DNA from 2 places in the Halomonas sp. TA22 genome. Region 1 is predicted to be linked to the other one. Evidence: predicted binding sites of a transcription regulator. Region 1 holds the regulator's gene; the other holds the start of a gene.
What was found. Region 1 encodes sigma-54, which starts transcription at its own class of promoters, with help from an activator protein. Its sites were predicted from a motif close to TGGCACNNNNNTTGCTNT; they were not measured.

Region 1 (5,531 bases):
TACGACTACAGCAGCGAGCGCGACCCCTCGCGACTGCTCAGCGCCGAGGCGATCGGCCGTTCGGCAGCGCAGCGTACCCTGCGGCGCTTGGGTGCCAAGCGCCCGGCCACCGGCCGCTTCCCGGTCATGTTCGACCCATCGCTCGCCAGTGGCTTGTTAGGTCATCTGATGAGCGCCATCTCTGGCGGTGCCATCTACCGCGATGCTTCCTTCCTGTGCGATCGCCTGGGCGATTCACTCTTTCCCGAGTGGTTCACGCTGGGCGAGAAGCCGCGCGAGATCGGTGCCATGGCCAGTGCCCCCTTCGATGGCGACGGCGTATACACTCGCGACAATGTCTTCATCGACAGCGGACATCTGGCAAGCTACATGCTCTCGGCCTACAGTGCGCGTCGCCTGGGAATGCAGAGTACCGGTAATGCCGGTGGTGCGCGCAATCTGCGTATCGATGCCCCCTTGAGCTCCTATCGAGCGCTGCTGTCGAAGATCGATCGCGGCGTGTTGGTGACGGAGTTGATGGGGCAAGGGGTCAATGGCGTGACGGGCGACTATTCGCGAGGTGCGGCCGGCTTCTGGGTCGAGAACGGCGAGATCCAGTATCCGGTCGAGGAGTTCACCATCGCCGGCAACCTGCAGGCGATGTTCTCGGGCCTGGTGGGCGTGGGAGATGATGTCGACACTCGAGGCAGCGTACACAGCGGCAGCTGGCTGATCGACGAGATGATGGTGGCGGGAGGCTAGGCCTCTTCGTCGAAGCGAGCCTCGAATAGCGCTTCCAGGGCGTCGAGCGCTTGATCGGCGTCATCGCCCTCCGCCTGCAGGCGCAGTACCGTCCCGCAGGGTGCCGCCAGCATCAAAAGTGACATGATGTTGGCGGCGTCGGCATGGCGGCTCTCATGACTGACCGTGACCTTGGCGGTGAACGCGTGGCAGCACTGCACGAGACGTGTGGCAGCACGGGCATGCAAGCCTCGCTTGTTGATCAACGTCAGATAACGGCTTGGCATCCTCAGTGTCCTTGGTTGCCCTTGTCGGGAGTGGCAGCATGGTGGGTCATCGCGGTATGGATGCCCAGTTCGCGGTGGCGGAGCCGTACATTGGGATAGGTGCTGGCGAACTGCGCGGCGAGGCGTTCGGTGAGATAGACCGAACGGTGCTGGCCGCCCGTGCAGCCGATCGCCACGGTGACGTAACTGCGGTGGCTCGCCTGGTAAGAGGGCAACCAACGCTCCAGCCAGGCATGAATGTCGTTGGCCATGTCGCTGACGTCCGGGAAACTCTCCAGAAACTCGACGATCTCCGTGTCGCGGCCATTGAAGGGGCGCAGCCTTGGGTCCCAATAGGGATTGGGAAGACAGCGGGCGTCGAACACGGTATCGGCATCCAGCGGTACGCCACGCTTGAAGCCAAAGGATTCAAAGGTCAGCGTCAGCTGCTGATTGACATGCTGCGCCACCTGATCTGCAATCCGCGCACGTAATTCGTGTACCGAGAGTCGCGAGGTATCGATGATCAGGTCGGCGAGATCGCGAATGTCGGCAAGTGCCGTCTCTTCCGAGTCGATCGCCTCGGCCAGGGTCATCTCGCTTTCACGGGTCAGCGGATGCCGGCGCCGGGTGGCGGAGTAACGCTCCAGCAATATCTTGGGGTCGGTGGTGATATAGACCACTTGGCAAGCCACGCCACGCTTTCGCACATCGTCGAGCAGGCTCGGGAAACGCTCCAGGGCGGCAGGCAGGTTGCGGGCATCGATGCTCACGGCGATCGATGAGTGGGGCGATGGCCCGTTCTGTAGCTCGTCGACCAGGGCGCCGAGCAGCATGGCCGGCAGGTTATCGATTGCGTAGAAGCCGAGATCCTCGAGCGCCTGCAGCGCGATCGATTTGCCCGATCCAGAACGCCCACTGATGACGACGAGCTGCATGCGGATCTCCTATGAGCGGTCCGAACGGCCGCTCACGCTGGAGCGGCCATGATCGACAGTTGGACATAGAGTGAGTTCAGTGCTGAGCGCTAGAGCCGTCGTTGCGCAGCTTGGCAATGGCTTCCATGAGCGTATCGTAAAGCTGTCGCTGGCTGTCGCTCTTGCGCAATCGATGACGAGTATCGCTGTCGTTCATCACGCCGGCGACCTGGGCCAGGAGCGCCAGGTGCGTATCGTCAGCCTCTTCCGGTACCAGCAGTACGAAGACCAGATCGACAGGCTCGCCATCGATGGCATCGAAATCCACCGCCTCACTGAGCTTGAGAAAACCCGCCAAGGGGGCCTTGCAGTGAGGGCTGCGGGCATGAGGAATAGCAACACCGTTGCCGATGCCGGTACTGCCTAGGCGTTCACGTCCAATAAGCCGACTGAAGACTTCCTGGCTATCGAGACTTGGTGTGTTCTGGGCGATGAAGGTGCTGAAAAATTCCAGCACTCGCTTCTTGCTCCCCCCGGCGACACCATACAGCGTACGCTCAGGGGGTAGGATGGTTTGCAACGTCATGGGTAGCTCAGCGGGCACCGACGCCCTGGGCGCGTGCCTGTGCCTTTTCCTTGTGTTTGACCAACTGGCGATCGAGTTTATCGGCAAGGGCGTCTATGGCAGCGTACATGTCGCCATCCTCGGCATCGGCATGAATGTCTGCACCCGCGGCGTGCAGAGTGCTGGCTGCCTGCTGGCGCTCCCTCTCGATGGAGAGTGTAACCTGGACCGAGGTAATGTTGTCATAGTGGCGTTCGAGTCGAGCAAGCTTCTCGTTGATGTAAGCGCGCAGTGCATCGGTCAGTTCCACATGGTGCCCGGCGATATTCACTTGCATGACACTCTCCTGTTGCGGCGGGTTGCAGTTCGATTGTAACCCTTTTTGCCCTATTGCATACCCCTAGGCATCCGAGGATTTGACATGGATGCCCCTTCATTATTTTAGCTTATTTATTTCAATGTATTAGGAGTTAACGTCCATTGATACGCGCTTTGAGACATGGATTTCAGGAGAGTCTCTTGCGTTCGCTGGAGGGGGGGATGCCCATCGCTTCGCGGTACTTGGCTACGGTCCGCCTGGCCACCTTGATGCCGCTCGCTTCGAGGAGTTCGACGAGCTTGCTGTCGGAGAGCGGCTTGCGCGCTGGCTCCTCGCCAATCAGTTTCTTCAGGCGCGCGCGGATCGCTGTGCTCGAATGGGCATCGCCGCTGTCGCCAGTACCGCCGACATGGCTTGAGAAGAAGTACTTGAGCTCGAAGACGCCACGGGGCGTATGAATGTACTTCTGCGTCGTCACTCGCGAGATCGTCGATTCGTGCATCTCCACGGCTTGGGCGATATCGGCCAGTATCAATGGCTTCATCGACTCTTCGCCCTTTTCGAGAAAATCGATCTGACGCGCCATGATCTCCCGGCCTACGCGCAGCAGGGTGTCATTGCGACTCGAGAGACTCTTGATCAGCCAGCGCGCCTCCTGCAGGTGCTGCTTCATGAAGGTATTGTCATCGCTCTTGTCGGCGCGCTTGATCAGGGCGGCATAGTCGGGTTGGATGCGCATACGCGGCAGGGCGTCGGGATTGAGCTCGATGCGCCAGCCTTCACGGCCATGGCGGGCGATCAGGTCGGGAATGACATAGTCGTTGTCGCTTTCGCCGAAGGCCTGGCCGGGGCGGGGATCGAGTGAGCGAATCAGGGCGATGACCCGGTCGAGTTCCTCGTCCTCGAGGCGCAGACGCCGCTTCAGTAGTTTGCGATCGTCATTGCCAAGCGCTTCGAGGAACTGTCTGACAAGACGTTTCGCCTGGGGCAGCAGTGGTGTCTCCTCGGGCAGCACGCCGAGCTGGAGGAGCAGACACTCGCGCAGCTCTCGGGCGCATACGCCGGTGGGCTCGAACTGCTGCAGGCGCATCAGCACCTGCTCTACCTCGGTGCTCTTGAGTCCGGCCAGCCCCTGGTCGCGAAGGCCGGCGCACAGCTCGTCGAGAGCGCCGTTGAGATAACCATTGTCATCGACGGCATCGATCAGGCTCTCGGCGATGATGCGTTCGCGCTCGCTGAGATCGGTCATCGCCAACTGCCAGGCGAGGTGGTCGTGGAGGCTCTCGCCACTAGCGTTGCGCTCGAAATCCGGCCCCTCGCCCGAGCTGCTTCCACTGGGCGCCATGTCCTGGTAGGTGTCCGACCAGTCGCTGTCAGTAGAGAGCTCCTCGGGAATTTCGCTGTTCCACTCCTCTTCACGCGCTTCGGCGACCTCCTGCTCGCCGAAGCCGTCGTCCAGCTCTAGCATGGGGTTGGCTTCAAGCGCCTGTTGAATCTCCTGGCGCAGGTCGAGTGTCGACAGCTGCAAAAGGGCGATGGCCTGTTGGAGCTGCGGCGTCATGGTCAGGTGCGCGCCGACACGGAGTTGCAACGAGGGTTTCATGGCCATGGCAAGGGGTGTTCACTGACAAATGAGACGACACGTTAGCTCGCGCCGCAATCCCTTGCAAGACTCAATTGCGTGAAAACTGAGCAAGAAACATGCCATGCGCAAGTACCATGCCAGATTGGGCAGCGTAGAAAGTTTTCATGCGGTTGATGGCGGCCGCCGAGCAGTGGCGGCGTGCCGAAGGCTCTTGAACCTAGAGTCGGAAGTCTTCCCCGAGATAGACTTCGCGTACCCGTTGGTTGGTGAGAATCGCTTCGGCATTGCCCTCGGCGATGATCTGACCGTCACCGACGATATAGGCTCGGTCGCAGATGTCCAGGGTTTCGCGCACGTTGTGATCGGTGATCAGGACGCCGATTTCACGACGCTTGAGCTGTCTGATGACGCCCTTGATCTCGCCTACCGAGATCGGGTCGACCCCGGCGAACGGCTCATCGAGCAAGATGAAGGCGGGCTCCGTTGCCAGGGCGCGAGCGATCTCGACACGTCGACGTTCTCCCCCGGAGAGACTCATGCCCAGGTTGTCGCGGATATGGGTGATATGAAAATCTTCCAGCAACTGCTCGAGACTTGCGTGGCGACCCTCGCGATCGAGATCCTCGCGCGTCTCGAGGATCGCCATGATGTTGTCAGCCACGCTGAGCTTGCGAAATACCGAGGCCTCCTGGGGAAGATAGCCAATGCCCGCCTGGGCGCGGCGATGCATGGCCGCCTTGGTCAGGTCGAGGTCGTCGATGTGTACTTCGCCCGCATCGGCGCGCACCAGGCCGACGATCATGTAGAACGAGGTGGTCTTGCCGGCACCATTCGGCCCGAGCAGCCCGACGATGCTGCCCTGTTCGATGGAGAGGCTGATGTCATGGACGACACGGCGACGCTTGTAGCTCTTGGCCAGGTTCCGGGCACGAAGGGTCTTCATGGGCTGCCTTGGATCAGAAGTTAGTTCTGCTCGGGATTGAGGGTCATGCGCACGCGCTGGCGCTCGCTGCCCTCGACGTCGGCGCGTGCCTGAACCACGCGACGGTCGAGAAAATACTCCACATAACCGCCATCGAAGGTGTCTCGCGCCTGGTGCAGTTCGGCGCGATCGATCAGCTCCACGCGGCGCTGTGCGGCATGGTAGACGATGGTGCGA
Region 2 (5,531 bases), 1.6 Mb from region 1:
CCGGTGGTGAGCATGACATGGTCGAGAACATCGTCCATCTGGTGCTCGCCAAGCTGCCCGACGCGCCGGAAGGCTCGCGAGGTATCTCGCTGTTTCTGGTGCCCAAGATCAAGGTCAACGCCGATGGCAGCCTGGGCGAGCGCAATGCGCTCGGCTGCGGTGGTCTCGAGCACAAGATGGGCATCAAGGGTAGCGCTACTTGCGTCATGAATTTCGACGGCGCCGAGGGCGTGCTGATCGGCAAGCCCCACCAGGGCCTTGCCACCATGTTCACGATGATGAATTACGAGCGGCTGTCGATCGGCATCCAGGGGCTCGGGCTCGGCGAGGTGGCCTACCAGAGTGCCATGGACTTTGCTCGCGAGCGGCTGCAGAGCCGGGCACCAAGCGGTGCGGCTGCCCCCGACAAGCCCGCCGATCCCATTTTGGTGCATCCCGATGTGCGGCGCATGGCGCTCAATGTGCGCGCCTGGAACGAGGGCGGGCGTGCCTTCGCCGCGTTCGTCGCCGGTCAGCTCGATATCGCCAAGTATCATCCCGATACCGAGGCGCGTCGCGCCGCCGACGATATGGTGGCGCTGCTGACCCCGGTCGCCAAGTCCTTCCTCACCGATCGTGGCTTCGAAGCCACGGTCGAGGCCCAGCAGATCTATGGTGGTAGCGGCTACTGCGTGGAGTGGGGGGCCGAGCAGTTCGTGCGTGATGCCCGTATCGCGATGATCTATGAAGGCACCAATGGCATCCAGGCGATGGATCTGGTGGGACGCAAGCTGTTTCGCAATGGCGGTGCCTATGTCGAATGCTTCTCCGAGTTGATGCGCGAGGACCTCGAGGGCGAGGTGCCGGCCATCCTGACCGCGTTTCACCAGGCATGTCAGCGGGAGCTGGCGCGGCTCGAGGATGTGACCGCCTGGCTGCTCGATCAAGCCAAGGGGCGCCCGGAGGAGCTCGGTGCGGCAGCAGCGGATTATCTCGATCTAGTGGGTCTTGTCGCCTACGCCTGGATGTGGTGGAAGATGTCGCGCGCCGCCTATCAGGGGCTTGAGGATCGAGGCGAGGCGGGTGAGGCGTTCTATCGTGCCAAGCTGGCGATGGGTCATCACTTCTTGGCGCGTCAGCTGCCACGCAATGAGGCACTGGAGCGCCAGATCATGGCGGGAGCAGAATCGATGATGACACTCGACGAGGAGGCCTTTTATCCAGTTGGCTGATGAATGAGCCTCATGGCAGAACATCGCTCTTGAAAACCGTCCTGAATTGGGCGGTTTTTTTGTATGCACCGATAAAGTGCGTAGACGGACATGGGTGGTGCGTAACGCCATGCGCTTGATTTTTTATGCACCGGAAATGTGCACATGTTAGTGGAAAATTTCCTCTTGGTTGCAAGCAACTATTTGTAATTAAAGTAATTTTAGTGCTGGTGCAAGTCCCTGGCACACGCCTTGCGATAGTGTGGCGACGTGACGAAACGCCAAGTCGACCAAAGCGTCGCCGGAAACCCCGGCAAGCAACGCATAACAAGCATACGCAAGGAGTTACCTGTGATTGCACGCAATTCCAAAAAGCCCCAGGCTCGCCATCTGCTCACCGCACTGCTGTGTGCCGCGGCGTTTGGCACAGGCGCCAACGCCCTGGCTCAGGAAGGCCCCATCAAGGTCGGGGTGCTTCACTCGCTCTCAGGCACCATGGCCATCAGCGAGACGGCGCTCAAGGACACCGTCGAGATGCTGATCCAGCAGCAGAACGAGGCCGGTGGCCTGTTGGGTCGCCAGCTCGAGGCGGTAGTGGTCGACCCGGCATCGAACTGGCCGCTATTTGCCGAGCGCGCCCGCGAGTTGCTCGCCCAGCATGAGGTCGACGTGGTCTTCGGCAACTGGACCTCGGTCTCGCGCAAGGCCGTGCTGCCGGTATTCGAGGAGCTCAATGGCCTGCTCTTTTACCCGGTGCAGTATGAGGGGGAGGAGTCTTCCGAGAACGTCTTCTATACCGGTGCGGCGCCCAACCAGCAAGCGATCCCCGCAGTCGAGTATCTGCTCAACGAAGTTGGTGTGGAGCGCTGGGTGCTAGCCGGCACCGATTACGTCTATCCGCGCACCACCAACCGTATCCTCGAAGCCTTCCTCAAGGAGGAGCATGGCGTTGCCGACGAGGACATCATGATCAACTACACGCCGTTCGGGCACTCCGACTGGCAGAATATCGTCTCCGACATTCGCCGCTTCGGCAGCGAAGGCAAGAAGACCGCAGTGGTCTCGACCATCAATGGCGATGCCAACGTGCCGTTCTATCGCGAGCTTGGCAACCAGGGCGTCGACGCCGCCGATATTCCGGTCATCGCCTTCTCGGTGGGCGAGCAGGAGCTTTCCGGTATCGATACTGGCCCGCTGGTCGGCCACCTGGCGGCCTGGAACTACTTCATGAGCGTCGATACCGACGTCAACTACGACTTCATCGACGCCTGGATCGACTATACCGGCGACGAGGAGGCGGTCACCAATGACCCGATGGAGGCGCACTACATCGGCTTCAACATGTGGGCGGAAGCCGTACGCAAGGCCGGCACCACTGACGTCGACGCGGTCAAGGATGCAATCATCGGTGTCACCGTGCCGAACCTGACCGGTGGCTATGCGGCGATGATGCCCAACCACCACATCACCAAGCCGGTACTGATCGGTGAAGTGCAGGACAACGGCCAGTTCGACATCGTCTGGCAGACGCCCTCCACCGTGGCCGGCGATGCCTGGTCCGACTACCTGCCCGGCTCGCGCGACCTAATGGCCGACTGGCAGGCACCGATGCGCTGCGGCAACTTCAATGTCGCGACCGGCTCTTGCGGTGGCAGCACCGCCGCCGAAGAGGCGGAAGCGGCCCTGGCGGAGTAACCGCACCGCTATACCTCCCCATCACGCAATGAAAATGAGAAATGCGGTAACTGGGCTCGCCGCAGGGCGAGCCCGAGCCCAGCCTTCACGCCACTCGATAGGACATTTCCATGAAGATCCCGATGCCGTGCGTCAAACGCATCGTCACATCATGGCTACTGCTTTGCCTGCTGGCGCTGATGCCAAGCCTGGCGACAGCCCAGCAGGAGGAGCGCGCCCAGGCGCTGCTCGAGGCGCTGGATGTGAGCTCCTTTCCCGCCAAGGGCGAGGCCATCGCCACCATTGCCGCAAGCGAGGACGAACGTGCCCGTGACTGGCTGCAGGCGCTGCTCGACGGACGTCTGCAGCGCGCCGACGATGGGCGTTTCGTCATCGTGCTCGACAACAGCGGTCGCGACTGGCCGGTCGCCGATGCGCTGACCGGCGAGGCGCTTGGCGAGATGTCGCGCCGCGATCTCGAGCGTATCGGCATCAACAATGCGCTGCGCAATCAATTGCGTAGCGTGATTGCCGTGGTCGATCTCTACGCCTCCAACGTCACCCTGCGCCGCGCCTCCGCCGAGCGCTTGCTGGGCGAGATGGATGCCGATCTGGCTGAGCCGGTGGCGGAGTTGATCGAGCAGGAGGAGGATGCCCGCGTCAGGCAGCGCCTGACCCAGGCACTGGCCATGCACCGTCTCGAGCAGGGCGATGTGCTGGCCATCGAGCACCTCGACGGCAGTCTGCACCCCCGCGTGCGGGTAGCGCTCAACCGCGCCACCAACAGCGACGATGCCGAGATTGCCGAGGCGGCACGCTCGGCGCTCAACAACATCGAGCAGAACCTGCGCCTCAACCGCGCCGCCGAGACGCTCTATTTCGGGCTTTCGATGGGCTCGGTCCTGGTGCTGGCGGCGATCGGCCTGGCGATCACCTTCGGTGTGATGGGGGTGATCAACATGGCGCATGGCGAGCTGATCATGCTCGGTGCCTACACCACCTGGGCGATGCAGCAGCTGCTGCCCGGCCAGCCCGGGCTGGCCCTGATCCTGTCGATTCCCGCCGGCTTCCTGGTCGCCGCCCTCGCCGGGGTCGCCATCGAGCGCAGTGTCATTCAGTTTCTCAAGGGGCGGCCGCTGGAGACCCTGCTGGCCACCTTCGGCATCAGCCTGATCCTGCAGCAGCTGGTGCGTACCGGCATCTCACCGCTCAATCGTACGGTGATCACGCCGGAGTGGATGAGCGGCTCGCTGGTGATCAACGATGCGCTGTCGCTGACGCTCAATCGCATGTATGTGCTGGGCTTCGCTCTGGTGGTGTTCGCCGGCCTGCTGCTGATCATGCGCCGTACCCGGCTGGGCCTTGAGGTGCGCGCCGTGACCCAGAACCGCGCCATGGCGCGCTCCATGGGCATTCGTGCCACCCGGGTCGACATCATGACCTTCGCGCTGGGCTCCGGTGTCGCCGGGCTTGCTGGCGTGGCGCTCAGCCAGCTCACCAACGTCGGCCCCAACCTCGGCCAGAACTACATCATCGATTCGTTCATGGTGGTAGTGTTCGGCGGGGTCGGCAACCTATGGGGCACCCTGGTGGCGGGGCTGTCGCTGGGCATCATCAATCAGATCATCGAGCCCTGGGTCGGCGCCGTGCTGGCCAAGATCATGGTGCTCGTGTTCATCATCCTGTTCATTCAGAAGCGCCCCCGCGGACTCTTCCCGCAGAAGGGCCGGGCGGCGGAGGGCTAACCGACATGTGGCTGACACGACCATTCACCGAGCGTTCGACGCTGATCTTCCTGGGCGTGCTGATCGCCGCCCTGGCGCTGATCACCGTGCTGCACGTGGCGGTGCCCCGCGGCCATCCGCTGCATGTGACGGCGTATACCGTCAACCTGTTCGGCAAGTACCTGAGCTATGCACTGCTCGCCGTGGCGGTGGACCTGGTGTGGGGCTATCTGGGAATCCTGAGCCTTGGCCATGGCGCCTTCTTCGCGCTTGGCGGTTACGCCATGGGCATGTACCTGATGCGTCAGATCGGCGACCGTGGCGTCTATGGTCATCCAGAGCTGCCGGACTTCATGGTGTTCCTCAACTGGGACAGCCTGCCCTGGTACTGGCAGGGCTTCGATATGGCCTGGTTCGCCTTTTTGATGGTGCTGCTGGCGCCGGGACTTCTGGCGCTGGTGTTCGGCTTCCTGGCGTTTCGCTCGCGTGTCACCGGTGTCTATCTATCGATCATCACCCAGGCGTTGACCTTCGCGCTGATGCTGGCGTTCTTCCGCAACGAGATGGGGTTTGGCGGCAACAACGGGTTGACCGATTTCCGCGAGATCCTTGGCTTCAGCCTGAGAAGCAGCGAGACCCGGCTGGGGCTGTTCCTGGCCACAGGGGTGGCGCTGGCGCTGGGTTACGTGCTGTGCCGGGCGATCGTGCTGAGCAAGCTTGGGCGGGTCTGCGTGGCCTCGCGGGACGCCGAGTCGCGCACGCGCTTTCTCGGCTATCGCGTCGAGCGGGTCCAGTTGTTCGTGTTCGTGGTCTCGGCGATGCTAGCCGGCGTGGCCGGCGCCCTCTACGTGCCCCAGGTGGGTATCATCAACCCCAGCGAATTCTCGCCGATCTTCTCCATCGAGATCGTGCTGTGGGTGGCGCTGGGCGGGCGTGCCACGCT

Region 2: the regulator sigma-54 is predicted to act here: its motif matches at 1,432-1,449, upstream of urtA (urea ABC transporter substrate-binding protein).

The regions. Positions count from the first base shown of each region.
Region 1 covers NZ_CP053108.1:3,356,731-3,362,261, forward strand. Annotated here, with positions in the region: gene pmbA (metalloprotease PmbA) at 1-741, shown strand, start outside; gene HJD22_RS15900 (HPr family phosphocarrier protein) at 738-1,007, opposite strand; gene rapZ (RNase adapter RapZ) at 1,010-1,924, opposite strand; gene HJD22_RS15910 (PTS sugar transporter subunit IIA) at 2,001-2,489, opposite strand; gene raiA (ribosome-associated translation inhibitor RaiA) at 2,497-2,805, opposite strand; gene HJD22_RS15920 (RNA polymerase factor sigma-54) at 2,975-4,396, opposite strand; gene lptB (LPS export ABC transporter ATP-binding protein) at 4,590-5,315, opposite strand; gene lptA (lipopolysaccharide transport periplasmic protein LptA) at 5,336-5,531, opposite strand, start outside.
Region 2 covers NZ_CP053108.1:1,231,195-1,236,725, forward strand. Annotated here, with positions in the region: gene HJD22_RS05705 (acyl-CoA dehydrogenase C-terminal domain-containing protein) at 1-1,211, shown strand, start outside; gene urtA (urea ABC transporter substrate-binding protein) at 1,593-2,885, shown strand; gene urtB (urea ABC transporter permease subunit UrtB) at 3,065-4,609, shown strand; gene urtC (urea ABC transporter permease subunit UrtC) at 4,615-5,531, shown strand, end outside.